Bradyrhizobium diazoefficiens: one gene and its partner. The protein of the gene in region 2 interacts with the protein of the main gene of each other region in a pairwise test. Links are inferred from orthologs where the notes say so. Each region holds a gene or a part of one and is shown on either strand. Other genes may lie near its edges. The genes, in order: JJB99_RS21640 and JJB99_RS02435.

The links.
Region 1: the proteins of JJB99_RS02435 (region 2) and JJB99_RS21640 interact in binary tests that used the Escherichia coli proteins (3 or more experiments, as listed by UniProt). The link is inferred for Bradyrhizobium diazoefficiens from one-to-one orthologs.

The regions. Positions count from the first base shown.
Region 1 is NZ_CP067100.1:4,528,670-4,543,154, reverse strand. The notes cover bases 7,641-10,559. They hold JJB99_RS21640 (ABC-F family ATP-binding cassette domain-containing protein), read right to left. Parts: upstream 10,072-10,559; coding sequence 8,209-10,071; downstream 7,641-8,208. Other genes in these bases: JJB99_RS21630 (sulfur globule protein precursor), read right to left, coding at 10,534-10,559; JJB99_RS21635 (hypothetical protein), read right to left, coding at 10,143-10,316; JJB99_RS21645 (alpha/beta fold hydrolase), read left to right, coding at 7,641-8,072. In the rest of the region: JJB99_RS21680 (leucyl aminopeptidase), read left to right, coding at 1-1,285; JJB99_RS21675 (DNA polymerase III subunit chi), read left to right, coding at 1,282-1,734; JJB99_RS21670 (hypothetical protein), read left to right, coding at 1,900-2,391; JJB99_RS21665 (LysR family transcriptional regulator), read right to left, coding at 2,524-3,444; leuC (3-isopropylmalate dehydratase large subunit), read left to right, coding at 3,571-4,989; leuD (3-isopropylmalate dehydratase small subunit), read left to right, coding at 4,986-5,594; JJB99_RS21650 (2-hydroxycarboxylate transporter family protein), read left to right, coding at 5,666-6,988; more of JJB99_RS21645, read left to right, coding at 7,227-7,640; more of JJB99_RS21630, read right to left, coding at 10,560-10,791; ndk (nucleoside-diphosphate kinase), read left to right, coding at 11,103-11,525; JJB99_RS21620 (TerC family protein), read left to right, coding at 11,646-12,506; ppx (exopolyphosphatase), read right to left, coding at 12,516-14,018; JJB99_RS21610 (RNA degradosome polyphosphate kinase), read right to left, coding at 14,034-14,485. UniProt on the Escherichia coli protein: Genetic data indicate it may be involved in ribosome assembly or function.
Region 2 is NZ_CP067100.1:510,828-525,942, reverse strand. The notes cover bases 11,061-14,609. They hold JJB99_RS02435 (2-oxoglutarate dehydrogenase E1 component), read right to left. Parts: upstream 14,231-14,609; coding sequence 11,261-14,230; downstream 11,061-11,260. Other genes in these bases: sucD (succinate--CoA ligase subunit alpha), read right to left, coding at 14,368-14,609; odhB (2-oxoglutarate dehydrogenase complex dihydrolipoyllysine-residue succinyltransferase), read right to left, coding at 11,061-11,121. In the rest of the region: JJB99_RS02480 (IS481 family transposase), read left to right, coding at 85-1,239; JJB99_RS02475 (primosomal protein N'), read right to left, coding at 1,435-3,645; JJB99_RS02470 (tyrosine recombinase XerC), read left to right, coding at 3,768-4,733; JJB99_RS02465 (DUF4337 domain-containing protein), read left to right, coding at 4,855-5,445; JJB99_RS02460 (IS30 family transposase), read right to left, coding at 5,563-6,927; JJB99_RS02455 (hypothetical protein), read right to left, coding at 7,041-7,571; lpdA (dihydrolipoyl dehydrogenase), read right to left, coding at 7,606-9,006; JJB99_RS02445 (SDR family oxidoreductase), read right to left, coding at 9,064-9,825; more of odhB, read right to left, coding at 9,880-11,060; more of sucD, read right to left, coding at 14,610-15,115. UniProt on the Escherichia coli protein: E1 component of the 2-oxoglutarate dehydrogenase (OGDH) complex which catalyzes the decarboxylation of 2-oxoglutarate, the first step in the conversion of 2-oxoglutarate to succinyl-CoA and CO(2).

The DNA of each region.
Region 1 (14,485 bases), 4.0 Mb from region 2 along the record:
CACCCGTCTGGTGGTGATCGGCGCAGGCAAGGCGGCGAGCCTGAAGGCCAATGACCTCCTCAAATTCGGCGGCGTGGCGGCAAGCAAGCTCTCTGCCGACGCCGCCGCCATGACCATCATGGCGGAACTGCCCGATGGCGCTATGACAAGCGAGCAGGCGGTTGCGATCGCCTCGGGCCTGCGCCTGCGGGCCTACAAGTTCGACCGCTACAAGACCAGGAAGAAGGACGGCGAGGAGGGCGGCTTGCGCGCCGACATCTCGCTCGCGGTGGGCGATGCCGCTGCAGCAAAGAAGGCGTTTGTGGCGGCCGGCCACGTCGTCGACGGCGTGATCATCGCGCGCGACCTCGTCAACGAGCCGCCGAATGTGCTATTCCCCGAGGAGTTCGCGCGCCGCGCTGGTCAGCTCCGCAAGCTCGGCGTCAAGGTCGAGGTGCTCGACGTCAAGGCGATGCATAAGCTCGGCATGGGCGCGCTGCTCGGCGTCGGCCAGGGCTCGGCGCGGCCGAGCCGCACCGTGATCATGCGCTGGGACGGCGGCAAGAAGGGCGATGCGCCGGTCGCCTTCGTGGGCAAGGGCGTTTGCTTCGACACCGGCGGCATCTCGATCAAGCCGGCCGGCAGCATGGAAGACATGAAGGGCGACATGGGCGGGGCCGCCTGCGTCGTCGGCCTGATGCATGCGCTGGCGGCGCGCAAGGCGAAGGTCAATGTGGTCGGCGCCATCGGCCTCGTCGAGAACATGCCCGACGGCAACGCGCAGCGCCCGGGCGACATCGTCACCTCGATGTCGGGCCAGACCATCGAGATCATCAACACCGACGCCGAGGGGCGCCTCGTGCTGGCCGACGTGCTCTGGTACGTCGCCAAGAAGACCAAGCCGAAATTCATGGTGGACCTTGCGACGTTGACCGGCGCGATCATGGTCGCGCTCGGCACCGAGCATGCCGGCATGTTCTCCAACAATGACGAACTCGCCGAACGCCTGCATGCTGCCGGCATCGAGAGCGGCGAGAAGGTCTGGCGCATGCCGCTCGGCCCCGAATACGACAAGCTGATCGATTCCCAGTTCGCCGACATGAAGAACACCGGCGGCCGTCACGGCGGTTCGATCACCGCGGCGCAGTTCCTCCAGCGCTTCGTCGACGGTGTGCCCTGGGCGCATCTCGACATCGCCGGGACTGCCATGGGCGCGCCGAAGACCGACATCAACCAGAGCTGGGGCAGCGGCTACGGCGTCCGCCTGCTGGATCGCCTGGTGGCAGATCACTACGAGCGCAAATGACCGAAGTCCTGTTCTACCATCTGCAAAACATGACGGTGGAGAACGTGTTGCCGCCGCTTCTCGAGAAATCGCTCGAGCGCGGCTGGCGCGTCGTGGTGCAGTCGACCTCGGAGGAGCGCGCCGATGCGCTCGACGCGCATTTATGGACCTATCGCGACGATTCCTTCCTGCCGCACGCGACCTGGCGCGTGAACGATGCCGCCGATCAGCCGATCGTGCTAGCGATCGAGGAGGGCAACCCGAATGGCGCCAATGTCCGCTTCCTGATCGACAACGCCGCGCTGCCGCAGGACGCGCAGGGCTACGAGCGCATGGTGCTGCTGTTCAACGGCGACGACCCGGATGCGCTGGCTTTGGCCCGCAGCGCCTGGACGGATTGCAAGGCGCGGGGATTTGATGTCACTTATTGGCAGGCCGACGAACGGGGCCGGTGGCAACGCCGGAATTAGCGTCGATCGCAATTAATGATAATTTGCACTTTTCGGGTGATGCTGGCCTTTGTCACCTTCGTGCCGCAAAGTGATGTTGGGACAATCGCTTAGGGCTGGTCCTTCACGCGGGGAATTTAGTTTATCGTGCGACATCAAAAGCTTCCCAAGTCGCTCATAGTTGCGTTGGCCGCCGTCGCACCGCTCATTGCGGGCTGTTCGGGCGGGACCGATCTGCTGTCGAAGGATGCCGAGTGGTTCCAGAAACCTGGCCGCCTCTTCATCAAGAGCATCTCGATCGAATCGCCGCCGCTGACCCCCGACAAACCGGTGACCGCAGAGGACCTGGTCAGCGCCGACGGCGCCTGTCCCGGCATGGCGCCCACTCCGGGCCCAACTGACGCCAATGCATCGACGACGGCACCGGCACCATCGGGCGGCACCGTCGCGCTCGGCCATACTGAATGCGACGTGGTGCGCGGCATCGGCGCGCCCTCGACCGTCAATCTATCGAGCGATGCTGCCGGCCGCCGCGTCGCCGTGGTCACGTGGGCCACCGGACCGCGTGCAGGCATCTACACCTTCACGTCCGGTCGCCTGTCCTCAATCGAGGGCAATCCCGAGCCGCAGGTCGTGCCGAAGGCGACCAAGCCGAAGCCGAAGAAGAAGGCGGCGTAGGTGTTTGGCTCGCGATCAAGTCGCGTCCCAACACCTAGCGCAGCACGATAATGATGCTGCGGTATTGAGCCGGAGCCACAGCTTGTGGTGCGATGGGGCTCGTCTCTTTCGCAGCAGCGCGCCCGACAATGCTCAGCCCTGACTGCTGTTTTTCTCGATGTGGCGCCAGAACGCCTCTGCGGCTTGGGCGAGGCGAAGCTTCGGCCGGAACACGTGGATTTCGATCGGCACGTACCATTCCGGCCCGCCTGCTGCGACGATCTCGCCTGAGGCGAGCGGAGCGCTGATCAAGCTTTCGGGCAGCCACGCCATGCCCCGGCCGGCCTGGACCATGGTCACCAGCAGCTTCGCCAAATGAGACGTGAAAGTCGTACGCAGATGAATGTCGCGCGGCGATTTCGCGCGCACGGCTTCAAGGATTCGGCCCATGCCGGACTCGGGACGGAAGCTCAGGAACGGGACCGGCGCGGCCTGGGTACCCGGGAGCTTGTAAAGCGGCTTGCGGCTCCGGGCTGATGCCGGCACCGATGCCGGAATGAGCCTGTCGTCGCCGACATGCAGCGAGCGAAAATGCGACGGCGCCAGCGCCGTCGCCGCCGCCGGGTGAAAATGGCAGAGCAGAAAATGTGCGTCGCCGGCCAGCAATATGCGTTCACAGGCTTCCATGTGATTGGCGACGAGCTGCACGTTCGGAACGAACGAGAGCTTGGTCTCGATGCCGCGCAGCCAATCAGGAAAGAAGGTCAGCGACAGCGCGTTGGTCGATGCGAATTTCAGCACGTCGGAGGCGCCGCGGGCCCGTTCCTGAGCGTCGAGCCGGCCGGCGGCGAGCCGGCGCAGGACGTCCTCGGCGATCTCGCGAAAGCCTTCCCCTGCGGGCGTGAGATTGACGCTATGTGTCGTGCGCTCCAGCAGCGGTGCGCCCGTCCAGACTTCGAGCGCCTGGATCCTGCGGCTCAGCGCCGGCTGCGAGCAATTGCGCTGTTCGGCCGCGCGCGAGAAGCTGCGCGTGGTCGCCACCGCGATGAAATCGTGCAGCCAATTAATCTCCATGACATCGCCTCCGGCCAGCTCCGCATCGCTTATGCATGCTCTGCATAACGATATCAGAACACGACATTGGATTTCCAGTGCCGCGGGCGGCACCTTGAGCAAAGAGTTCTCCCGGAGGAAAGCGCGATGGCCGCGCGCACGCTTTACGACAAGCTGGTCGACGCCCATGTCGTCCGCAATCTCGATGATCGCGGTCTCGTGCTGCTCTATGTCGACCGCACGGTGCTCAACGAATATACCAGTCCGCAAGCCTTCGCCGGCTTGCGCGCGGCCGGACGCAAGGTCTGGAATCCGAAGGCGGCGTTGATGGTGGTTGACCACGTCAATCCCACGTCCGCCCGGCGCACCCGCGCGATGCCCGATGGCGCGGCGGCACGGCAGGTCGACTATTTCGCCGAGAACGCCCGGGATTTCGGCATCGAATATTTCGACATCCTCGATCCGCGCCAGGGCATCGAGCATGTCGTCGCCCCCGAGCAGGGACTGGTCATGCCGGGCATGGTGATCGCGGCCGGCGACAGCCACAGCACGGCCTATGGAGCGTTCGGTGCACTCGGCTACGGTATCGGGACGTCCGACATCGAGCATTATCTCGCGACCTCGACGGTCCGCTATCGCCGGCTCAAGACGATGCGCGTGCAGTTGACCGGCCGTACGCCGCTCGGCCTCACCTCCAAGGACATCGTCATGGAGGTGATCCGGCGGATCGGTGCCGACGGCGCCGCCGGATACGCGGTGGAGTTCAGTGGTCCCATCGTCTCGGACATGAGCGTCGAGAGCCGGATCGTGATGTCGATCATGATCGTCGAGGCGGGCGCGCGTGGTGTCGTGATCGCGCCGGATCAGAAAGTGCTGGACTATCTGGAAGGCCGTCCGCGCTCGCCGAAGGGCGAGATGTGGGAGCGGGCGGCCAGGAGCTGGCTGGCACTGGCCTCGGATCCCGATGCCCGGTTCGACCGCGAGGTCACGCTCGACGTATCCGAGGCGGCACCCTTGGTGACCTGGGGCACGAGTCCCGACCAGGCGATCGCGGTCACCGACAGTGTGCCTGATCCCGTGGGTGGGCCCGATCGCAAGGCCGCGGCCACGCGCGCGCTGAGCTATATGGGCCTGACGCCGGGCACGCCCATTCAATCCATACCGATCGACTTCGCCTTCATCGGGTCCTGCACCAATTCGCGCATCGAAGACTTGCGCGATGCAGCCGCAATCTTTCGCGGCCGCAGCGTCGCGGCCGGCGTGCGCGCGATCGTCGTGCCCGGCTCCACCCAGGTCAGAGCGCAGGCCGAGGCGGAGGGGCTTGCAAAGGTGTTCATCGACGCCGGCGTGGAATGGCGCCAATCCGGCTGCTCGATGTGCCTTGCGATGAACGACGACGTGCTGAGGCCTGGAGAGCGCTGCGCCTCCTCGACCAACCGCAACTTCGAAGGCCGCCAGGGACCTGGCGCGCGCACGCATCTGATGAGCCCGGCGATGGTGGCGGCGGCAGCCGTCACCGGGCGCATCACCGACGTTCGCTCGATGCTGGGAGGGCTGCGCCAATGACGCCGTTCGATCAGGTCACGGGCGTGGCCGCGCCGATGATGGCGCCGAACGTCGACACCGACGTCATCATGCCGAAAATGTTCCTCAAGGGCGTGGACCGCAGCGGGCTCGGCGAGGGCGCTTTCAACCTGCTGCGCTTTAGCGGCGGCAAGCCCAATCCGGACTTCGTTCTGAACCAGGACGGCTATCGCGACGCCTGCTTTCTCGTGGTCGGCCCGAATTTCGGCTGCGGCTCGAGCCGCGAGCATGCGGTGTGGGGACTTCAGCAGCTCGGCATCCGCGCACTCATCGGCACCAGCTTTGCCGGCATCTTCAACGACAATTGCGCCAATAACGGTCTGTTGACGATCGCTCTCGAGGCCGGCGTCGTAGTCGGGCTCGCCGCCGTCGTGGCCGACCGCTCGCGCAACGACGTCACGATCGACCTTACGGCGCAGACGATCCAATTCGACCGCGGCCGCCGCGCGATCGTGTTCGACATCGAGCCGGCGAGGAAGGAAGCCTTTCTGACGGGCCGCGATTTCATCGCCTCTACGCTTGTCTTCGCCGACGATATCCGCGCCTTCGAGGCGCGGCATCGCACGGAGAATCCCTGGATCGTCTGACCTGCACGACCTCGCGCGCGGCGCTGATCGCCGCGCCACGAATAAATCAATGACAAACAGCGGAGGGACCCTTGGTAGACACGACATATCGCCCGGCTGAAGCGCCGGAGGCTGCTGCTCCGGTGAAGCTTGCCCGCCTCAAGATCGGTCCGTTGCCCGGCGGCATCTACCTCGCCGCCGCGCTCGTCTGTGCAGCGGCTGTCCATTTCGGCAAGCTGCCGAACGATGTGATCGGCGGTCTATTGGTCCTGATGCTGCTTGGCTTCCTGCTCGGCAAGCTCGGCCAGACCATACCGGTCCTGAAGCAGATCGGCGGCACGGCCATCCTCTGCCTGTTCGTGCCGTCGGCGCTGGTGAGCTACGGTCTGATGCCCGACGCAGCGCTGAAGGCGATCACGACCACGTTCCGCACGGCCAACTTCCAATATTTCTTCATTGCTTGCCTGGTCGCGGGCTCGATCCTGGGGATGCCCTATCGCGTCCTCGTTCAAGGCTTCATTCGCATGTTCGTCCCGCTCCTGGTCGGTACGATCGCGGCGGTCTCGGCGGGGATCGCCATGGGGCTGCTGTTCGGTCACAGCCCGAAGGACACGTTCTTCTTCGTCATCATTCCGATCCTTGGTGGCGGTCTTGCAGAAGGCGTCCTGCCGCTCTCGATCGCCTATGCGGAGATGTTGCAGCGGCCGCAGGCCGAGCTCGTTGCGCAGATGGTGCCGGCGGCTCTTCTCGGCAATGTCGTCGCGATCGTCAGCGCGGGCCTGCTGGCTCGGCTTGGTGAGAAGCGCGGCAATCTCAATGGGAGGGGGATGCTGGTCAGGACGGGAGACGATGACATTCTCGGCGAAGCGCGGCCGGACCAGCCGATCGATCTCGCTTTGCTCGGCGCGGGCATCGTCCTGTCGTCCACGCTGTTCGTGCTCGGAATGGTGCTGGCGCCGGTGACGGGGATTCCCGGTCCGATCATGATGATCATCGCGGCGGTGGCACTGAAGCTGGCCAGGATCCTGCCGGCCGAGATGGAGCTCGGCGCCTATCAAATCAACAAGTTCATGTCGACCAACCTGACCTTCGCCATCCTGGTCGCGATGGGAACGCTGCTGGTGTCGTGGCAGCAACTCGTCGCGTCCTTCAATCCCGGCTACATCATGATCTGCACGGCCGCCGTTCTGGCGATGATCGCGTCGGGATTCTTCGTCGGCAAGTGGCTGAACATGTATCCGGTCGAGGCGGCGATCGTGACCGCGTGCCACTCGGGCCTCGGCGGGACCGGTGATGTCGCCATTCTCGGCGCCGCCGATCGCATGGGCCTGATGGCATTCGCCCAGATCTCCACCCGCGTCGGCGGCGCGATCATGATCGTGATCGCGACGCTGTTGATGAAATCGATGTCTTGATAGAGGCCGCGCCTTCGTTCGCGACAAATATTCCAGGGAGACTCTCATGCGTGACTTCGAACAGGCCCAATCGCACGCCGATCCATCGAAGATCGGGCTGACGCGCCGCCATTTGATGTCGATGGCGCTGACAACGGGTGCCTTCGGTTCGGCAATGCTGGCACCCGAGGCTCTTGCTCAGGAGAATAATGCCGTGAACACGGACCAGATTCAAAAGCTGCTGCCAGGGTTTCGCCAGATGCGCCTCAAGACGAGTGGGGCCGAGATCAATACGCTCGTGAAAGGCGAGGGACCGCCGCTTCTGCTGCTGCACGGACACCCGCAGACAGTCGCGTGCTGGCACAAGGTGGCCCCCACGCTTGCAGAGCGATTCACCGTGGTGCTGGCTGATTTGCGCGGCTACGGCGACTCGAGCAAGCCCGAAGGCGGCAAGGACAGTATCGGATATTCCAAGCGCGAGATGGCGCGGGATCAGGTCGAGGTGATGCGCGCGCTCGGTTTTGACCGCTTCCAGGCGGTGGGCCACGATCGCGGCGGGCGCGTTCTCCATCGCCTCCTGCATGATCACCCGGATGCCGTTTCCAAGGCCGTTCTGCTGGACATCGCGCCGACCGCGACGATGTATGCCAAGGTGAACAAGGAGTTCGCCACGCGTTACATGTGGTGGTTCTTTCTCATTCAGCCGGCGCCGCTCCCGGAAACCTTGATCGGCAACAATCTCGAGTTCTACCTGCAGGCTCATATCAACAAGCAGAACAAGACGCCCGGCGCGATCGACCCGATTGCTTTCGAAGAGTACCGCCGCTGCTACACCCGCGAGACCCTGCATGCGGTGTGCGAGGACTATCGCGCCGCTGCCGGAATCGACCTGATCCACGATGAAGCCGATTCCGACAGCAAGATCGGTTGTCCGCTGCTGGTGCTGTGGGGCGCAAAGGGCGTCGTCGGATCGAGCTACGATGTACTCGATACATGGCGCGCCAAGGCCAACGACGTCCGAGGCGAAAGCCTGCCCTGCGGTCACTATCTGCCGGAAGAAGCGCCGGAACTATTGGTAGAGAAGCTCAACGCTTTTTTCACCTGATCGCAGAGCCGCGGTGGGCGCCGCCAGCCCTGCAAAGCCAATCTCGTTCAATCCTTAACTTGTCGGTATAAAAATACCTGTACTTTGCATGGGGTTGTTTCTCCAGTTTGCTGGTGCGGGGCTCACTGCCGAGGCGTTACCCCGCCGCCTCCTCAAACTGCGTGCTCGCCTCAAGCCATTGTTCCTCCGCGCGCGCCAGCGCGTCGGCGGCATTGGCGCGCGCCTTCGACAGCTGCGCGGCTTGCTTGGGATCGCGGGTGAAAATGTCGGGCAAAGCGAGGGCGGTGTCGATCTTGGCGATGATGTCGCTGACGCGGGCGATCTCGGCCTCGGCTTCGGCGATGCGCCTCCTCAGTGAGCCGCGATTGTCCGGCTTCGGGCGCTGCGGCTTCTCGCTCGCAGCGCTGCGCTCGCGCGGAGAGGCTTCCGCATTGCGCGCGGACAGTACCAGGCGGCGGTACTCGTCGAGATCGCCGTCATAATTGGTCACGGTGCGGTCGGCGACGATCCAGAGCCGGTCGGCGCAGGCCTCGATCAGATAGCGGTCGTGCGAGACCATGATCACCGCGCCGGGGAATTCGTTGATGGCCTCGGCCAGCGCGGCGCGGCTGTCGATGTCGAGATGGTTGGTCGGCTCGTCCAGGATGATCATGTTGGGGCCAAAGAAGGTGGCAAGTCCCAGCAGCAGCCGCGCCTTCTCGCCGCCCGAGAGTTTTCCCACTCTGGTGTCGGCGGCCTTGCCGGAGAAGCCGATCCCGCCGGCGCGTGCCCGCACTTTTGCCTCGGGCGCGTCGCCCATCAGCTTGCGGACGTGGTCGTAGGCCGAGGCGTCCTCGTTCAATTCGTCGAGCTGGTGCTGCGCGAAATAGGCGATCGACAGCTTGTCGGCGCGCGTCACCTTGCCGGAGAATGGCGCGAGCCGCCCGGCGAGCAGCTTGACCAAGGTCGACTTGCCGTTGCCGTTGGCACCAAGCAGCGCGATGCGGTCGTCATTGTCGATGCGGAGCGTCACGCGGCTCAGCACCGGGGTCGCCGGGTCGTAGCCGACAGAGGCGTTGTCTACCGCGATGATCGGCGGCGACAGAATTTTTTCAGGTGCGGGGAAGGTGATCTCGCGGACGTCTTCGGTGACCAGCGCCGTGATCGGCTTCAACCGCTCCAGCATTTTGACACGGGACTGTGCTTGCCGCGCTTTCGAAGCCTTGGCCTTGAAGCGGTCGACGAAGGCTTGCAGGCGGGCGCGTTCGGCTTCCTGGCGCTTGACGGCTTTCGCATCGAGCAGCTCGCGCGCGGCGCGCTGCTCCTCGAACGAGGAATAGCTGCCTTTGTAGAGCGTGAGCTTGCCGCGCTCCAGATGCAGGATCTGGTCGACCGAGCTTTCCAGCAGGTCGCGGTCGTGGCTGATCACGATCACCGTGCGCGGATAATGCGCGAGGTGGTCCTCCAGCCACAGCGTGCCTTCGAGGTCGAGATAGTTGGTGGGCTCGTCGAGCAGCAAGAGGTCAGGGGCGGCGAACAGCGTCGCAGCGAGCGCAACCCGCATGCGCCAGCCGCCGGAGAATTCCGCGCAGGGACGAAGCTGATCGGCGGCGGAGAAGCCGAGACCGGAGAGGATCGCGGCGGCACGTGCGGGCGCCGAATGTGCGTCGATGTCGACGAGCCGGGTCTGAATCTCCGCGATGCGGTGCGGGTCGGTCGCGCATTCGGCCTCGCGCAGCAGCGCGTCGCGCTCGAGATCGGCCTTGAGCACGACCGCGATCAGGCTTTCCGGGCCGTTCGGTGCTTCCTGCGCGAGACTGCCGACACGCCAGCGCGGCGGCAGCGTCACCGAGCCGTGCTCGGCCGCGAACTCGCCACGGATCACCTTGAACAGGGTCGACTTGCCGGTGCCGTTGCGTCCGACCATGCCGACGCGCGATCCGGGCGTGATCTGCACGGAACTCTGGTCAATCAGAAGGCGTCCGGCGAGGCGGATGGAGAGGTCGGTGATGGCAAGCATGCGGCCTTGTCACCGCAAGGCGCCTCGAACGCAACCCGTTTTTCGGTGAGGGCTACGCTTCGCGAATCACATCAGTGCGGATCGCGCTCGCGCCGCCTCAGCTCATCGAGGAGCTGCTCGAGATGCGTCGGCAGCCGAGGGTCGGGGCGGATGCTCTGCTGCAGCCGTTCGCCCACGGCGTCGCAAATCGAGCGGCTGGTGCGCCGGTCGATGTGTTCGCTGTCATTGGCAAAAGGCCCAGCCATTGCGCGGTTCCGTGTGCTCCAGGTAACGACACGGTACCAAGTCATTGCCGCCAAAATAGTTTCGCCGACCGCGGGGCATTCCCGGTATTCTCGTCAAAATTGCATGAACTCGCGCAGTATCGGCGCAGATACAAAGCCCCCGGCGCAGGGGGGAACGCCGGGGCTTCGCTTAGAAGGTACCCTGGGGGAAGGTACCTCGAGAAAGGTGCTGTCGGGCTCAGTAGCAGCGGTTGATCAGCCGCCAGCGCGGTCCCCATGGGGTCGGGACCAGCCGGCGCACATAGCAGCCGCCATAGCCGTAGGCGACGACCGGGGCGCCGACATAGAAGCGCGGTCCACCCCAGCCCCAGCCGTGATGCCAGCCGCCACCGTGCCAGCCCCAGCCGCCATGCCAGTGAGCGGAGGCGGAGGTCGGTGCCAGCGCGGCACCCAGCGCAACCGCGGTGACGGCGGCAAGCGAAAGTTTCCTCAACATGGTGATCTCCTCAAAACTGCCGGCGCGGGGCTATCGCGCCGATGAAAAGGCCGCCGAAACGGTCTGCCCGATGATCGGGCTTTGGTTTCGATAGGCCCAACGTTACGCCTGTGAAGCTGAACCGAACCCTGACGGGGGTTTCAGATTGGGTTCATCTGGGTGAAATTGTTGTAATTCATGTTGGAATAGGAGGCCGGGCGCCTGTGGCGAAGCGCCTGTGGGGGCGCCTTGGGGGTCGCTTGCCGTCCGGCGAAGGCGCCGATATAAGCCCGGCAACTCCGAACCACCGCTTTCTTCTCAAGGACAAGATTATGGCCATCGAACGCACGTTCTCGATCATCAAGCCCGACGCCACCGCGCGTAACCTGACCGGCGCCGTCAACGCCGTGATCGAGAAGGCGGGCCTGCGCATCGTCGCGCAGAAGCGCATCCGCATGACCAAGGAACAGGCCGAGACCTTCTACGCCGTGCACAAGGCGCGCCCGTTCTTCGGCGAACTGGTCGAGTTCATGACCTCGGGCCCGGTGGTCGTCCAGGTGCTGGAAGGCGAGAACGCCGTCGCCAAGTATCGCGACGTGATGGGCGCGACCGATCCGTCCAAGGCGGCCGACGGCACCATCCGCAAGCTCTACGCAAAGTCGATCGGCGAGAACTCGGCGCACGGCTCGGATGCGCCGGAGACCGCCGCGATCGAGATCGCGCAGTTCTTCTCGGGCAACGAGATCGTCGGCTGATCCGTCAGCCAGCCTAAAGCGCGATGAAGGTCATCGCGCTTTAGGCTATTGTTTGAGCATTCGGAAAACCGCTTCGCACTTTTCCGGATCATGCTTTAAGTCGACGGGGAAGGACTGATTGTGAACTGGCTCTGGCAGATCTTCGATCCCGCTACGATCGGGGCATTCTTCACCCAGTTCCGCAACGAGATGTCCGAACCGACCTTCTGGATTGCGCTCGGCAAGATCATCTGGATCAACATCCTGCTCTCCGGCGACAACGCGCTGGTGATTGCGCTCGCCTGCCGCGGCCTCACGCCGCGGCACCGGCTCTGGGGCATGACCCTCGGCGCCGGCGCGGCCGTGCTGCTGCGGATCATCTTCACCGGCATCGTCGCGAGCCTGATGGAGCTGCCGTATCTCAAGCTCGTCGGCGGTCTCGCGCTGATCGTGATTGCGGCAAAACTCTTGGTGCCCGAAAACGAGGACGAGGAGGGCGTCGAGTCCGCCTCGCATCTGTGGCAGGCGGTGCAGATCGTCGTCGTCGCCGACATCGTCATGAGCCTGGATAACGTCATTGCGGTCGCGGCTGCCGCCAATGGCAGCGTGCCGCTGCTGATCCTCGGCCTTGCCATCAGCGTGCCGCTGATCGTCGCCGGTGCGGCGCTGATCATGGCGCTGTTGGCAAAGCTGCCGGTGCTGGTCTGGGCCGGTGCGGCGCTGCTCGGCTGGATCGCGGGCGAGGTGATCGCGACCGACCCAGGCGTCGCGCCGAAGCTGCACACCCTGTTGGACGGCCCGCTGGGCGCCTCGCTGGACAGCATGCTCGCCAGCTTGCATATCCCGCCGCAATTCGCCCATGGCGGGGCAGGCGGCGAATATTTCTGCGCAGCGCTCGGCGTCGTCGTCGTGCTGGTCGTCGGCTCGATCTGGCGCCGGCGCAGTCTCGGCCAGGCCGCACTCGAATCCTCCGAGCGCCACGCCAAGGCGTCGGCGGAATAGTTCTCTAATCTACCGCCGCACGATCGAGCCGTTGCGGCCGATCAGGCGGGCGAGCTGGCGGAAGCGGCTGCCGACGCGGTCGGCGACGATGTCGCCGAGCCGGTGCTCGAACACCAGCATCAGATTGCGGTCCTGGCTGCGGAAATGGGTGGCCGGCAGCACGCCCGGACGCGCGGCCGAGATCAGATGCGCGACGCGGAACGCCGCGCCGAGCAGGCGGGCGCGATCGAGCTGGGCTGGCGTCAGCAGCTCCTGCGTGGTGGCCGGCGGCTGGTTTTCTTCGCTTAAGCCCGCATAGCGATAGAACACGGACAGGCCGACGAAGGCGCGTTCGGTGTGGGTGATCGCGCCGAAATTGGCGTTGACGACGAGGCTCAGCGTCTGCTCGCCGCGATGATCCGGGTGCACGCGCCAGCCGATGTCGGAGAGCAGGCAGGCGGTGTGGCGAAGGCGGCGATCCTCCGGCGTCTCACGCAGCTTCACCACGCGCGCCAGGCGGTCGGTCCAGGCAATCAGCTCGCGGGCGTGTCTGGCCGAGCGCGACAGCAGCTGGTTCAGCTCCTCGGCGGCGCAGATCAGTCCGTCCTTGTTGCGCTCGGACTCCGTCAGCTTCTCGTGCAGCAGGCCTTCGCGCACGCCGAAGGTCGAGAACACGATGGTCTTTGGCTTTGCCACGCGGATGATGTGCTCGAGCACCAGCGCTGCATAGGTGAGGAGCGGGCGGCGGGCATCGGCGACGACCTCGATGTCGGCGAGCGTGTTGCTGGCGGCAAGACGGCGCAGCCGGCGAGAAAAGTCGAGCGCCTCGGCGGCCGGAATCGAATAGCCGTGCATCACCTGGAGCGGATAGCCGCTCTGGATGATGTGGATGCGCGCGAGCGCGCGCCAGGTGCCGCCGACGGCGTAGAAGGTGCGGCCGCGGCCCGCGGCGAGCAGCTCGACCTCGTCGATCTCCTCGCGCACGATGCGGTCGGCGCGCTTGATCGATTTGTGCGCGAGGTCCTGGAGCGCGAGGCCGCCGAGCGGCAGCGTCACGCCGCTACGCACTCTGTTCTTGCGCACGTCGATCAGTTCGAGCGAGCCGCCGCCGAGATCGCCGACGATGCCGTCGGGATGATGGATGCCGGAGATCACGCCGAGCGCCGACAGCCGCGCCTCGCGCGGGCCGGACAGGATCTCGATCTTCACCGCGCAGATCCGCTCGGCCTTGGCGATGAAGTCCGGGCCGTTGGAGGCGTCGCGGCAGGCCGCGGTCGCGATCGCGAACACGCGGCCGACCTGCATCACGCGGCACAGCGCACGGAATCGCTTCAGCGACGTCAGCGCCTTGTCGACCGCGTCAGGCGCGAGCAGGCCCGTGCTCTGCACCTCGCGCCCGAGGCCGCACAGCGTCTTCTCGTTGAAGATCGGAATGAGGCTTCGCGTCAGTCCTTCATAGACGACGAGACGGACCGAGTTGGAGCCGATGTCGATGACCGCGACGCTCGAGCCGCGCTTGCGCGGCCGCTTCACGTCGACGGTCCCGGATCAGGATTGATGACGTTCATTACGGCGCGTGAGGCGGCGCGGCGAGGATTCCTTGAGCGACTTTCCACGGCCAGACAGACTCGGATTTGTCATGAAGTAGTTGTGCACGTTGAAAGGCTCCTCGCCCTTCGCGGCCTTCATACGCGTTGAGGACCCGTCCGGCAACAATTGCCAGCTCTGCTCATTGTCCTTCAGATTCGCGACCATGATCTGTTCGAGAACCTGCTGATGCACCGTGGGATTTTGCAGCGGACACAGCACCTCGACGCGGCGGTCGAGGTTGCGCGGCATCATGTCGGCCGAGGAGATATACACAGCCGCTTTCGCGCTCGGCAGGCCCTGACCCATGCCGAAGCAGTAGATTCGGCCGTGTTCCAGGAAGCGTCCGATGATCGACTTGACCCGGATATTCTCCGACAGACCGGGGATGCCGGGCCTGAGGCAACAGATGC
Region 2 (15,115 bases):
GGTAACAGAGTAGACCGGATGGATGGGTGACAGTTCTCTGTCGGCTGGGAGGATCAGCCGATGCCTTGGCGGGAGAGCTGTACAATGGACGAACGAGTTCGCTTCATCTCGGATCAGCGAACCGGCTTGTGGACGATGACGGAGCTTTGCGAGCGCTACGAGATTAGCCGCAAGACCGGTTATAAGTGGCTGGAGCGCTACCGGTTGGAAGGACCTGCCGGGCTGGCGGATCGCTCCCATGCCGCGCGGGTTCATGGACGGGCGACACCACAGCACATCGTGGATGCGATTGTGGGGCTGCGGCTTGAGCGGCCGAGCTGGGGACCGCGCAAGATCGTCAGCAAACTTGAGGCTCGCCAAGGGGACGTCGATTGGCCGTCGGCCTCGACGGCGGGCGGGATTCTCAAACGGGCGGGACTGGTGAGCAACCGTCGGACCCGGCGGCGTGCGCCGCCGCGCATGGGGCAACTGACGGTGCCTCAGCATGCCAACCATGTATGGGCGCTCGATCACAAGGGCTGGATCCGCCTGGGCGACGGATCTCGCGTTGAACCGTTCACGGTGACCGATGGCTTCAGCCGCTATTTGATTAGCCTGGCGGCGACGGGCAGCACGCAACATGCCGAGTGCCAACCGCTGCTGGAGCGGGCGTTTCGCGAGTACGGCTTGCCGCAGATCATCCGCTCCGACAACGGCTCGCCGTTCGCCTCGACCGGAACCACGGGCCTGACGGCACTGTCGGTATGGTGGATCAAGCTTGGCATCCGCCATGAACGGATTGATCCCGGCCATCCACAGCAGAACGGCCGCCACGAGCGTTTTCACCTCACGCTTCTGGAGGCCATGCAGCCGCCGCCGCCGACCCAGGCCGCGCAGGCTCGTCGCTTCGCGGCATTCGTGCGCGACTACAACGAAGAACGACCGCACGAGTCACTTGGCCAGCGCCCACCTGCCAGCGTCTATCAGCCTTCGTCTCGTGCGATGCCGAGGCGGCTTCCGGAGCCGGATTATCCAGCCGAAGCCGCGGTGCGCCAGGTCCGCTCCAACGGCGAGATCAAGTGGCGCGGCGAACTCATTCACATCTCCAGCGCTCTCATTGGTGAGGCCGTTGCCGTCGAGGAGGCCGCCGATGGGCAATGGCAAGTGCGCTTCTTCCACATACCGATCGGCATCATCGACCAGAAAACACGCAGGCTGCGGCGCTGCGCTAGCGCAGCGCCGCAGCCGACCAAACCATGAACGATTGTTACCTATCCATCCGGTCTGTTTTGTTACCCATCCATCCGCTGGACAGAGGGGGGTGCCACACGGGGATTCCCTCGATTGCCTAAAAGCATCTTGTGGCTCTCACTCACACCTTTTCCGGGGCTACCCCCTCCCCTGCCCTCCCCCACAAGGGGGGAGGGAGCGCAGGGTGCCTCGCGGCGGCAGTCCTTACAAAAAGCTCTGCGGGTCGACGTCCACCTCTAGCTTTTGATTGCCAGTCGGCTTCGGGCAGACCGCGAGCCAGTTGCGCAAATAGTCCGAGAGATCGAAGCCGCGCGCCGATTTCACCAGGATGCGGAAGCGGTAGCGGCCCTTGATGACGGCGAGCGGGGCTTCCGCCGGGCCCAGCACCACCACGCGCTCGTCGCGCGGCGCGAGCGTCACGAGGCGGCGGCCAAAACCTTCGGCACTCGGGCGGTCGCCGGCGGAGATGATCAGGCTCGCGAGGCGTCCGAACGGCGGATAGAGCGTCTTCTCGCGCAGATCGATCTCGCTGTCGTAAAAGGCCTCGCGGTCGCAGGCGATCAGCGCTTTCATCACGGGATGATTGGGCTGGTGGGTCTGGAGATAGCCGACGCCGCGGCCCTGCTCGCGGCCGGCGCGGCCGATCACCTGGTTGAGCAATTGCCAGGTGCGTTCCGCCGCGCGCGGATCGCCGTTGGAGAGGCCGAGATCGGCGTCGACCACGCCGACCAGATTCAACCGCGGAAAATTGTGGCCCTTGGCCACGAGCTGCGTGCCGATGATGATGTCGACGCGGCCCTGCGCGATCTCGGCGAGCTCGCTCCGCATGGTCTCGATCGAGGTGATGAGATCGCTCGACAGCACCATGGTGCGCGCTTCGGGGAACAGCGCGGCGGCCTCTTCTTGCAAACGCTCGACGCCGGGACCGACTGCGACCAGCGATTCCTCGGCCGAGCAGTTCGGACAGATATGCGGGCGCGGCACCGAGAAGCCACAATGATGACAGACGAGGCGCTGGCGGAATCTGTGATCGACCAGCCAGGCATCGCAGATGGTGCAGGCGAAGCGATGGCCGCAGGCGCGGCACAGCGTCAGCGGTGCGTAGCCGCGGCGGTTGAGGAACAAGAGCGCCTGCTCGCGCCGCTCGATCGCGGTCCTGATTTCGCCAGCAAGCCGCGGCGAGATATAGCGGCCGCGCGCGGGCGGCTCGCGGCGCATGTCGATGGCTTCGATATGCGGCATGTGCTGGCCGCCGAAACGCGAGGGCAACGCAATGCGCTGATAGCGGTTCTTGCGCGCATTGACCTCGGATTCGACCGAGGGCGTCGCCGAGGCCAGCACGACCGGGATCTTTGCGATATGCGCGCGCACCACCGCCATGTCGCGGGCGTGGTAATGCACGCCCTCATCCTGCTTGTAGGCCTGATCGTGCTCCTCATCGACCACGATGAGACCGAGGTTGGCATAAGGCAGAAACAGCGCCGAGCGCGCGCCGACCACGACCGGCGCTGAGCCCTCGGAGATTGCTGCCCAATTGCGCGCGCGGGTGCGCGGCGTCAGCTCGGAGTGCCATTCGATCGGGCGCACGCCGAAGCGCTGCGCAAAGCGGTCGAGGAACTGGCCGGTGAGCGCGATCTCCGGCATCAGGATCAGCGACTGTTTTCCGCGGCGGATCGCTTCAGCGACCGCTTCGAAATAGACCTCGGTCTTGCCGGAGCCGGTGACGCCATCGAGCAGCGCGACGTGGAAGGTGCCGTTGGCCGCAAGGGCGCGCATCGTATCGACCGCGGCGCGCTGCAGCTGTGTGAAATCCGGCCGGCCAAAATCCGGATCGGGGCTAGGTGGCGGCGGAGGCGGCGGCATCGGCTCGACCGTCAGCGTGCCTTCGTCGACGAGGCCGTCGATCACGCCGGCGGAAACGCCGGCCTCCTTGACGACTTCCGACTTGCCGTGCAGCAGCCGGTCCGACAACAGCTCGATCACGCGCTGCCGCGCCGGCGTCAGCCGTTTTGGCGGATCACCAGTCAAGCGTACGCCGGCGCGGACCCGCTCGGGGCCGAGGTTCTCGCCCATGCGCAGGCACATGCGCAGCACCATCCCGCGCGGGCTCAGCGTGTAATTCGCGACCCAGTCGACGACCTGGCGCAGCTCTGGCTTGAGCGGCGGGACGTCGAGCTTCTCGCTGACCTCCTTGAGGCGGTTGTGCAGGCGCGGATCCGGATTGGCGTTTTCGGCCCAGACCACGGCGAGCACCTCGCGCGGCCCGAGCGGCACGCCGACGAGATCGCCGGCCTTCAGCTCCATCCCGCGCGGCACCTTGTAGGAATAGGTCTGGTCGAGCGCGACCGGCACCAGCACGTCGACCATGCGGGTCGCGGTGGCGGGGGCGGCGTTGCTGCGCGACGAATGATCCATCAATGGGCTTTGGAGGGAGAATCGGAACCTTGGGCGTTCAGGCTAGCGGCCCGAGGCGGCCTTAGCGAACGATAAACGGGTGTGATGCGATATACTGTGCGGAATCATTCCGTCCAGAGCGCATGAGCAAAGCGGCCGCCCCCCAAATCGAGCTCGCCAGCGCCGATCCCTCGATCGCGCAGGAGATGACGCGCTGGCTGGCGCATCTCGGCGCCGAGCGGCGGCTGTCGCCGAAGACGCTCGAGGCCTATGGCCGCGACTTGCGGCAGTGCCTGGATTTCCTTTGCAGCCATTGGGGCGAGCGCGTGACGCTGGCGCGCTTCGCCGCGCTCGAAGCCACCGACATCCGTGCCTTCATGGCGATGCGCCGCGCCGACGACATCGCCGGCCGCTCGCTGATGCGCGCGCTGGCGGGCCTGCGCTCGTTCGGCCGCTTCCTCGAGCGCGAGGGCAAGGGCAAGGTCGGCGCACTCACGGCCATCCGCGCGCCGAAGGTCGCCAAGAGCCTGCCAAAGCCGCTGCCGATGGCATCGGCCAAGCGCCTTGCCGATGCCGACGAGCGCGCCGGCGAGGACCGCGAGACCTGGATCCTGCTGCGCGACGCCGCCGTGATGGCGCTGCTCTATGGATCGGGCCTGCGCATCTCCGAGGCGCTGGGCCTGAAGCGCCGCGAGGTGCCGCGGCCCGGCGAAGGCGACGTGCTGATCGTGACGGGCAAGGGCAACAAGACCCGCATGGTGCCGGTGCTGCAAAACGTGCTGGCGCTGGTGCAGGACTACGTTGCGATGTGCCCGTATCCACTGCCCGCCGAGGGCCCGATCTTTGTCGGCGCGCGCGGCGGCCCCTTGAGCCCGCGCATCATCCAGCTCGCGATGGAGCGGCTGCGCGGCGCGCTCGGCCTGCCCGACAGCGCGACGCCGCACGCGCTGCGCCATTCCTTTGCCACGCATCTACTGTCACGCGGCGGCGATCTGCGCGCCATCCAGGAATTGCTCGGCCACTCCTCGCTCTCGACGACGCAGGTCTATACCGGCATCGATTCCGAGCGGCTGCTGGAAGTCTATGCCAGCGCGCATCCGCGGCGGTGAACGGACGCTGAACCGGCGCGCAATTGCCGCCGAATCCTGACATGAAGCTGTCACAGCCTGCGTGCCTCTTGCGCCGGTCGCACGGTTCGGTCAATCGTTGATAAACAGGCAGGAGGGATTGATGAGCGCACATGAAAGCATGGAGCATGCCGAGCACGCCGAACACGCGTCCGGCTCGAACAAGAAGATCGCCCTTCTGATTGCCGTGCTGGCGCTGTTCCTGGCGATCTCGGAGACGCTCGGCAAGGGCGCGCAGACCGAATCGATCAGCAAGAACGTCGAGGCCGCCAATCTCTGGGCGTTCTTCCAGGCCAAGAGCATCCGCCGCACCGTGGTCGCGACCGCGGCCGAACAGGGCAAGCTCACGCTGGCTGGTACGGCCGACGACGCCCAGAAGGCGGCACTGCAGAAGCAGATCGACGACTGGACCAAGACCGCGCAGCGCTACCGTTCCGAGCCCGAGACCGGCGAAGGCACCGAGCAGCTCGCCGAGAAGGCCAAGCACGCCGAGCACGAGCGCGACGAGGCGACCGCGAAATACCATCACTTCGAGCTGGCGTCCGCCGCTTTCCAGATCGGCATCGTGCTGGCCTCGGCCACCATCATCACCAGCATGATCGCGCTCGCCTATGTCAGCGGCGTCCTGACGCTCGCCGGCCTCGTCATGACCGCGCTTGGCCTGTGGTGGCCGCATCTGCTGCATTTGCATTGAGGGTTGAGGCGGTACACGCGCCGCCACACAAACAGTGTCATGCCCCGCGAAGGCGGGGCATCCAGGACGCCGCGGCCTATCGGCTCCATCACTGCCGTCACGGCGTACTGGGCGGATTCAATCGCTCGTCGCAACACGCTGTGTATCGCTCACTCGGAGCAATTGGTCGAGAGTTTCCGCTGGTGTTTTCCAGCCTAGGGTTTTCCTAGGCCTGGTATTGAGAGCAAGAGCGACGCCCTCAAGGTCATCGGCGTTGTGCATGCTGAGATCGGTCCCTTTGGGAAAGTACTGGCGCAGCAACCCATTGGTGTTCTCGTTGGTGCCGCGCTGCCATGGGCTATGAGGGTCGCAGAAGTAGACCTGCACGCCTGCGTCAATTCTCAGACGTGCATGCTGAGCCAACTCAGCTCCTTGATCCCAGGTCAGCGACCGGCGCAGTTGCTCGGGCATGGTGAAGATTGCGCGGGTGATGGCGTCGCGCACGGCTTCAGCGCCATGTCCGGCGAGTGCAGATCCTTTCACCCCAGCTTCCCGTTCCTGGTCCGTCATACGCGGCAGATGCAACAGGATGGTAAAACGGGTCGTACGCTCCACCAGGGTGCCGATCGCGGAGCTTCCCAGACCCATAATGAGGTCACCTTCCCAGTGGCCCGGCACCGCGCGATCAGCGGCCTCCGCCGGACGCTGACTGATCATGATCTCGGAAGGAATGAAGCTTCGGCCTTTACGGACGCGCGCTCTCGGCATCCGCAATGCCCGCCCGGTGCGCAAGCAGGCCGTCAGTTCGCGGCGCAAAGCTCCTCGACCCTGCACATAAAGCGCCTGATAGATCGCCTCGTGACTGATGCGCATCGCCTCATCCTCGGGAAAGTCGAGCCGAAGTCGCCGAGAAATCTGTTCGGGGCTCCATGCCCTCGCCCAGCGTCGGTTTTGCCGATGCACAGCCCGGCGTCCCTTCCACACGACCTTCGGGCCAACGAGGAGTTCCCCGTCCGGCTTGGCGATCATACCGGCAAGCCTGTCCTGCACATAATCCCGCAGGGCCGGATTGACGGCCAACTTCGCCAACTTGGGCCGTCGGGCAGACCGATCAGCGTGCCATTGTGCTGTGGTCGCTCGGTACTCTGGAGCACCGTGGCGGCGCGCCACATTGCGCCGGAGTTCACGAGAGATCGTGCATGGAGGCCGATCGAGCCGACGAGCGATCGCTCGCACCCCATGACCCTGTGCACGCAAGATGGCAATCTCCTCACGTTCCGCGAACGAGAGGTAGCGCTCCGATGCAGGCTTGGACGACCGCGATAAATGTGTTGGCGGCATACCGCCTGCCCTCCGGAACCAGCGTACTCCGATCGCCGGCGACACCCCGGCCTCAACCGCAGCATCCTCGCTCGATCGTCCCGAAGCAATCGCAGCCCAGAACGGTCTGTAATGCCTTCGTAGCGCCTCTCGGGGCCGACCTGATCGCACATAGTTCTCCATCGCAACCTCCTTTGCTGAAGTGTTGCGACGAGCGGTTGAAGCCGCCCTGGATCGCCCGGTCAAGCCGGGCGATGACGGCGAGTGTGTGGCGAAAGCGAGTCTGCGGCGGACGCTCAGCGCGCCTCGTGCACGCTCTTTCTGAAACGCTGGATCAAGCGCAGCGTGCGGGCGGACCAGCCTTCGCCATTACCGCTGATCAGCTCCCTGATCCGCTGCTTGACCGGGTCGACCAGCAGGTGCGCCTTTGCACGCAGCTTCAAGACGAGCTCATACAGCCGCTCGAACCAGCGCATCTCCAAGAGCTTGTCGCGGGTGACGTCGAACACGAAGGCGGTGACGCCGACGCCGAGCAGCTTTGCGAACAGGAACGTGGATACGCCGGTCAGCCAGTATTCATGGGTGAGCAAATACAGCCCGATCAGCTTGAGCGGAAACAGCGGGATGATCGGCACCACGAACACGATCAGCGTCATGGCCGGAGGCAGCGCATCGACGCGCTCCGTGAGCCATTGCTTGAAGCGCGCGAGCGGAATGGCTGCGACGACCTTTGCAACGATCGGCTCGAGATGGTCCCACAGCCAGGCTTCGATCAGGAAGATGATCGCCAGCAGGACCCAGACCGGTTGAAGAAGGCGGCGCAGCATATGTTTCCCGCCCGATTCGGCGCTGGGCGCGTAGCTACATATGGATGGCCCGCTTGCCCACCGCAAGCGCGGCTTCCTTAATGGCCTCGGAGCGGGTCGGATGCGCGTGGCAGGTGCGGGCGAGATCTTCTGCACTGCCGCCGAATTCCATGAGGACGCAGGCTTCGTGGATCATTTCGCCGGCCTCGATGCCGACAATGTGCACGCCGAGCACGCGATCGGTCTTCGCATCTGCGAGAATCTTCACAAAGCCATCAGTGGTCTGGTTGACCTTGGAACGGCCGTTGGCGGTAAAGGGAAACTTGCCGACGGTGTAGGCGACGCCCGCCTGCTTCAGCTCCTCCTCGGTCTTGCCGACGGAGGACACTTCCGGCGTGGTATACACGACGCCTGGGATAACGTCGTAGTTCACGTGGCCGGCCTGGCCCGCGATGATCTCCGCAACGGCCACGCCTTCATCCTCGGCCTTGTGCGCGAGCATGGGACCGGCGACGACGTCGCCGATGGCATAGACGCCCCTAAGGCTGGTGGCGAAATGCGGATCGATCTGGACGCGGCCGCGATTGTCGAGCGCGACACCGGCTTCCTTGAGGCCAAGACCGTCGGTGTACGGCACGCGGCCGATGCAGACGAGCACGACGTCGGCTTCCAGCGTCTCGGCAGTGCCACCGGCGGCAGGCTCGACCGTCGCCTTCAGCGTCTTGCCTGAGGTATCGACGGCCGTGACCTTGGCGCCGAGCTTGAACGAAAAGCCCTGCTTTTCCAGAATACGCTGGAACTGCCTGGCGATCTCGCCATCCATGCCGGGCAGGATACGGTCCAAAAATTCGACAACGACGACGTCGGCGCCCAAGCGATGCCAGACCGAGCCGAGCTCGAGGCCGATCACGCCGGCGCCGACGATGAGGAGCTTGCCGGGCACCTTGTCCAGCGACAGCGCGCCGGTCGAGGAGACGATGCGCTTTTCGTCGATCTCGATGCCCTTGAGACGCGCGATGTCCGAGCCCGTCGCGATCACGATGTTCCTGGTCTCGACGACCTGCGACTTGCCATCGGCGGAGACTTCGACCTTGCCGGTGCCCAAAATCTTGCCGGTACCCTTGAGCACGTCGATCTTGTTCTTCTTCATCAGGAACTCGACGCCCTTGACGTTGCCGTCGATGCCCTGCTGCTTGAAGTTCATCATCGCCGGCAGATCGAGCTTCGGCGCGGAAACGGAGACGCCCATCTTGGCGAACGAGTGCCCGGCTTCCTCGAACATCTCGGAGGCGTGCAGCAGCGCCTTGGACGGCATGCAGCCGACATTGAGGCAGGTGCCGCCGAGCGTGGCGTTCTTTTCGATCACGGCGACCTTCATGCCGAGCTGGCTGGCGCGCACCGCGCAGACATAACCGCCCGGTCCGGTGCCGATGACGACGAGATCGTAGGTAGCCATGAGAGAAGGTCCCGTGAGTTTAGCGTGATGAGGATGTGTCAGCGTCCGCGCGGCGCGTCAGCGTCCGCCGGACACATCGAGAATGGCTGCGGTGACATAGGACGCCTCGTCCGAGATCAGCCAGACGATGGCGTTGGCGATTTCATCTGCGCTACCGACGCGCTTCATCGGCACCAGATGGGCCAGACGATGGGCGCGGTCGGGCTCGCCACCGGCGGCGTGGATTTCGGTGTCGATCAGTCCGGGGCGAATGCCGGCGACGCGAATGCCTTCGCTGGCGACCTCGTAACCGAGGCCGATGGTGAAGGAATCGATCGCGCCCTTGGAGGCGGCATAATCGACATAGGTATTGGGCGCGCCGAGCTTGGCAGCGACCGATGACAAATTGACGATGACGCCACCCTTGCCGCCGTGCTTGGTCGACATGCGTTTGACGGCTTCGCGCGCGCACAGGATCGAGCCGGTGACGTTGACCGCCATCACGCGTTGGATGCGCTCGGCCGACATCTCGTCGACGCGCACGCCGCTCTTGCCGACGATGCCGCCATTGTTGACGAGGGCCGCTAACGTGCCGAACTTGTCGGCTTGCTTGAACAGCTCGAGGATGTCGCCTTCCTCGGCGACATCGCATTTCACCGCGATGGCCTTGCCGTTGCTGGCCTCGATCTGTGCGACCACTTCGTCGGCAGCCTGCTTGCTGCTGGCATAGCCCACGACGACCCGGTAGCCGCGCGCGGTCGCCGCAAGCGCGGTCGCACGGCCAATGCCGCGGCTGCCGCCGGTGATGACAACGACTTTATCCGTCACGCGCGCCTCCATGGTTCGACACGCGCCGCCGCGTCAGTCGCGACGGCGCTCGCAGAGCATCAGGAATCAGAGATCGAGCACCAGGCGCGCCGGATCTTCCAGGCTCTCCTTGACGCGAACCAGGAAGGTGACGGCTTCCTTGCCGTCGATGACGCGGTGATCGTAGGACAGCGCCAGATACATCATCGGGCGGACCTCGATCTTGCCGCCGACGACCATCGGGCGCTCCTGGATCTTGTGCATGCCGAGAATGCCGGACTGCGGCGCGTTCAGGATCGGGGTCGACATCAGCGAGCCGTAGATGCCGCCGTTGGTGATGGTGAAGGTGCCGCCCTGCATCTCGTCGATCTTGAGCTGGCCGTCACGGGCGCGGCGGCCGAAATCGGCGATGCCCTTCTCGATGTCGGCGATCGACTTGTGGTCGCAGTCGCGCACCACGGGCACGACGAGACCCTTGTCGGTGCCCACGGCGACGCCGATGTGATAATAATTCTTGTAGATCAGGTCGGTGCCGTCGATCTCGGCATTGACGGCCGGGATATCCTTCAGCGCCTGCACGACGGCCTTGGTGAAGAAGCCCATGAAGCCGAGCTTGGAGCCGTGCTTCTTCTCGAACGCGTCCTTGTAGTGCGCACGCAGCGCCATGACGTTGGTCATGTCGACCTCGTTGAAGGTCGTCAGCATGGCCGCGGTGTTCTGCACGTCCTTGAGGCGGCGCGCGATGGTCTGGCGCAGCCGTGTCATCTTGACGCGCTCCTCGCGGGCGGCGTCATCGGCCGGTGACGGCGCACGAACCTGCACGGCGGCGGCGGGCTGGTTGACCGGGGTCGGCGCCGAGGCCGCACGCTCGATCGCGGCGAGCATGTCGCCCTTGGTGACGCGGCCGTCCTTGCCCGAGCCCGGAACGGTCGAGGCATCGACGCCGCTCTCCGCGGAGAGCTTGCGGACGGACGGGGCGAGCGGCGCATCGGCCGGCGGTGCCTTCGGCACGGCGGGCGCAGCAGCCGGCGCCGCGGGCGCCGCAGCAGCAGCGGCAGGCTTGGCGGGAGCGGCCGCGGGCTTGGCAGCGCCGGCGCCTTCGGTGATCTGGCCGAGCAGCGCGCCCACAGCAACGGTTGTGCCATCGGCGGCGATGATCTCGCTCAGCGTGCCGGCGGAGGGTGCCGGGACCTCGATAGTGACCTTGTCGGTCTCGAGCTCCACCAGGGGCTCGTCGACGGCGACCGGGTCGCCGGCCTTCTTGAACCAGCGGCCGATGGTAGCCTCGGTGACGGATTCGCCGAGCGTCGGCACACGAATTTCAGTCATGGTCTTTTCCTCGATCGTTTTTGGCCGTCATCGTCCGCGCAGGCGGACGATCCAGTACTCCGTGACGATCTTGGATCGAACGAACGCCACGGCGTACTGGATGCCTCGCCTTCGCGGGGCATGACAATTGGAATTTCGATTAGCTCAGTGCTTCGTCCAGGAACGCCTTCAGCTGCGCCTGATGCTTGGACATCAGACCAGTCGCGGTCGCGGCGGAAGCGGCGCGGCCGACATAACGCGGACGCCGGCTCGCGCCGTTCACCTGGTTCAGCACCCATTCCAGATAGGGCTCGATGAAGTGCCAGGCGCCCATGTTGCGGGGCTCTTCCTGGCACCAGATCACTTCCGCCTTCTTGAAGCGGGACAGCTCGGCCACCAGCGCCTTCAGCGGCACCGGATAGAGCTGCTCGACCCGCATCAAATAGATGTCGTCGATGCCGCGCTTCTCGCGCTCCTCGTAGAGGTCGTAATAGACCTTGCCGGAGCACAGCACGATGCGGCGGATCTTCTCGTCAGGAACGAGCTTGACCGCCTCGTTCGGCAGCATCTGGGCGTCATCATAGAGGATGCGGTGGAAGGTCGTGCCCTTGGCGAGTTCTTCGAGCCGCGAGACCGCCCGCTTGTGACGCAGCAGCGACTTCGGCGTCATCACGATCAGCGGCTTGCGGATCTCGCGATGCAGCTGGCGGCGCAGCACGTGGAAGTAATTTGCCGGCGTGGTCGGATAGACCACCTGCATGTTGTCTTCCGCGCACATCTGCAAATAGCGCTCCAGGCGCGCCGAGGAGTGCTCCGGTCCCTGGCCCTCATAGCCGTGCGGCAACAGGCAGACGAGACCGGACATGCGCAGCCATTTGCGCTCGCCCGAGGAGATGAACTGGTCGAACACGACCTGTGCGCCGTTGGCGAAGTCGCCGAACTGGGCTTCCCACAGGGTCAGCGTGTTCGGCTCGGCAAGCGAATAGCCGTATTCGAAGCCGAGCACCGCCTCTTCCGACAGCAGCGAGTTGATGACCTCGTAATGGCCCTGCTCGTGGCCGAGATGGTTGAACGGCGTGTAGCGGCTCTCGTCTTCCTGGTCGATCAGGACCGAGTGGCGCTGCGAGAAGGTGCCGCGCTCCGAATCCTGTCCGGACAGGCGGACGTGATGGTTTTCGTTGAGCAGCGTGCAGAACGCCAGCGCCTCGCCAGTCGCCCAGTCGATGCCGGCACCGGTGTCGATCGCCTTGGCGCGGTTCTCGAGGAAACGCTGGATGGTGCGGTGGACGCGGAAACCGTCCGGCACCTTGGTGATCTTGCGGCCGATCTCCTTCAGCGCGGCGATGTCGACGCCGGTAACGCCGCGTCGCGCATCCTCTTCCTGGTCGGCGATCTTGAAGCCCGCCCACTTGCCGTCGAGCCAGTCGGCCTTGTTCGGCTTGTAGGAGGTGCCGGCCTCGAACTCGGCATCGAGCCGCGCGCGCCAGTCGGCCTTGGCCTTGTCGACCTCGCCTTGTGTCATCACGCCTTCGCTGATGAGGCGGCGGGCGTAGAGCTCGAGCGTCGATGGATGCGCCGCGATCCGCTTGTACATCACCGGCTGGGTGAACGCCGGCTCGTCGCCCTCGTTGTGGCCATGCCTGCGGTAGCAGAACATGTCGATGACGACGGGCTTGTGGAATTTCTGCCGGAATTCGGTGGCGACCTTCGCCGCGAACACCACGGCTTCCGGATCGTCGCCGTTGACGTGGAAGATCGGCGCGTCGATCATCTTCGCCACGTCAGACGGGTAGGGCGAGGAGCGCGAGTAGCGCGGATAGGTGGTGAAGCCGATCTGGTTGTTGACGATGAAGTGCACGGAGCCGCCGGTGCGGTAGCCCTTCAGGTCCGACAGGCTGAAGCATTCCGCAACCACGCCCTGGCCGGCGAACGCGGCGTCGCCGTGCATCAAGAGCGGCATCACGGAGATGCGCATGTCAGGGGGATCGCCGTGCTGGTCCTGCTTGGCGCGGACCTTGCCGAGCACCACGGGATCGACGATCTCGAGATGCGAGGGGTTGGCGGTCAGCGACAGATGGATGCGGTTGCCGTCGAATTCGCGGTCCGAGGAGGCGCCGAGGTGATATTTGACGTCGCCCGAGCCTTCGACCGCATCAGGGTTGGCCGAGCCGCCCTTGAACTCGTGGAACAGGGCGCGATGCGGCTTGCCCATCACCTGCGTCAGCACGTTGAGGCGGCCGCGATGCGGCATGCCCAGCACGACTTCCTTCACACCGAGATTGCCGCCGCGCTTGATGATCTGCTCGAGCGCGGGGATCAGCGATTCGCCGCCATCGAGACCGAAGCGCTTGGTGCCGGTGAACTTGGTGTCGCAGAATTTTTCGAAGCCTTCGGCTTCGACCAGCTTCATCAGGATGGCTCTGCGGCCTTCGCGGGTGAACGAGATCTCCTTGTCCGGCCCCTCGATGCGCTCCTGGATCCAGGCCTTCTGCGCGGCATTGCTGATATGCATGAACTCGACGCCGAGCGTCTGGCAGTAGGTGCGCTCGCAGATCGCGGTGATCTCGCGCAAGGTGGCGTATTCGAGACCGAGCACGTGATCGAGGAAGATCTTGCGGTCGAAATCGGCCTCAACGAAGCCATAGGTGCGCGGATCGAGCTCTTCGCGGTTTTTCGGTGCTTCGATGCCGAGCGGATCGAGCTTGGCGTGGAAGTGGCCGCGCATGCGGTACGCGCGGATCAGCATCAGGGCGCGGACCGAATCGCGCGTCGCCTGGAGCACGTCCGCGGAGGAGAGCGCAGCCCCCTTATCGCCTCCCTTGGCCTGCGCCTTGGCGGCGATCTTGGCGCCGACCGCCTTCTCGACCTCCGCCCAGTTGCCGTCGAGGGCGGAGGTGAGGTCGTCCTGCGGGGTCAGCGGCCAGTTGTCGCGCTCCCAGGACGGCCCTTCCGCATTCTTACGGACGTCGGCGGGCTGGTCGTGGAGGCTCTTGAAGAACTCCTGCCACTCGGCGTCGACCGAGGAGGGGTCCTTCTCGTAGCGGGCGTAGATTTCGTCGATGTAGGTGGCGTTGGTGCCCTGCAAAAAGGATGAGAGGGCAAAGGCTGCGTTCGCGTCCTGGCGAGACATACTTGAGTTCCTGGCGATTTTGGTTCGCGCATAACAAACGGCGCTGGCGCTGAGCTCCCCGGCAGAGGCTCAGCGCGACAGGCACCATTTACCCTATTTGCTGCGAAACTTCGCCCGGAAAAGTACGAAGAAGTGAATTAGCCTTTCAACTTTTCGGCAAGCGTATGGCCAAGACGGGCGGGAGACGGGGACACTGTAATCCCTGCGGATTTCATCGCATCCGTCTTGGAACCGGCATCGCCCTTGCCGCCCGAGATGATCGCGCCGGCATGACCCATGCGGCGGCCGGGAGGTGCGGTGACTCCGGCGATGAAGCCGACCATCGGCTTCTTGCGGCCGCGCTTCGCCTCGTCCTTGAGGAACTGGGCGGCGTCTTCCTCGGCGGAACCGCCGATCTCGCCGATCATGATGATCGATTCGGTCTTGGGGTCGGCGAGCAGCATCTCCAGCACGTCGATGAATTCGGTGCCCTTGACCGGATCGCCACCGATGCCGACCGCGGTGGTCTGGCCGAGGCCCTCCTGCGAGGTCTGGAACACGGCCTCATAGGTGAGCGTGCCGGAGCGGGAGACGATGCCGACAGAGCCGGTCTTGAAGATGTTGGCGGGCATGATGCCGATCTTGCACTCGCCGGCGGTCATGACGCCGGGGCAGTTCGGCCCGATCAGGCGCGACTTGGAGCCGGCCAGCGAGCGCTTCACGCGGACCATGTCGATAACAGGAATGCCTTCGGTGATGCAGACGATCAGCGGGATCTCGGCGTCGATGGCTTCGCAGATCGCATCGGCCGCGCCCGGCGGCGGCACGTAGATCACCGAGGCATCGGCGCCGGTCTTCTCGCGCGCCTCCCGGACGGTGTCGAACACCGGCAGGCCCAGATGGGTC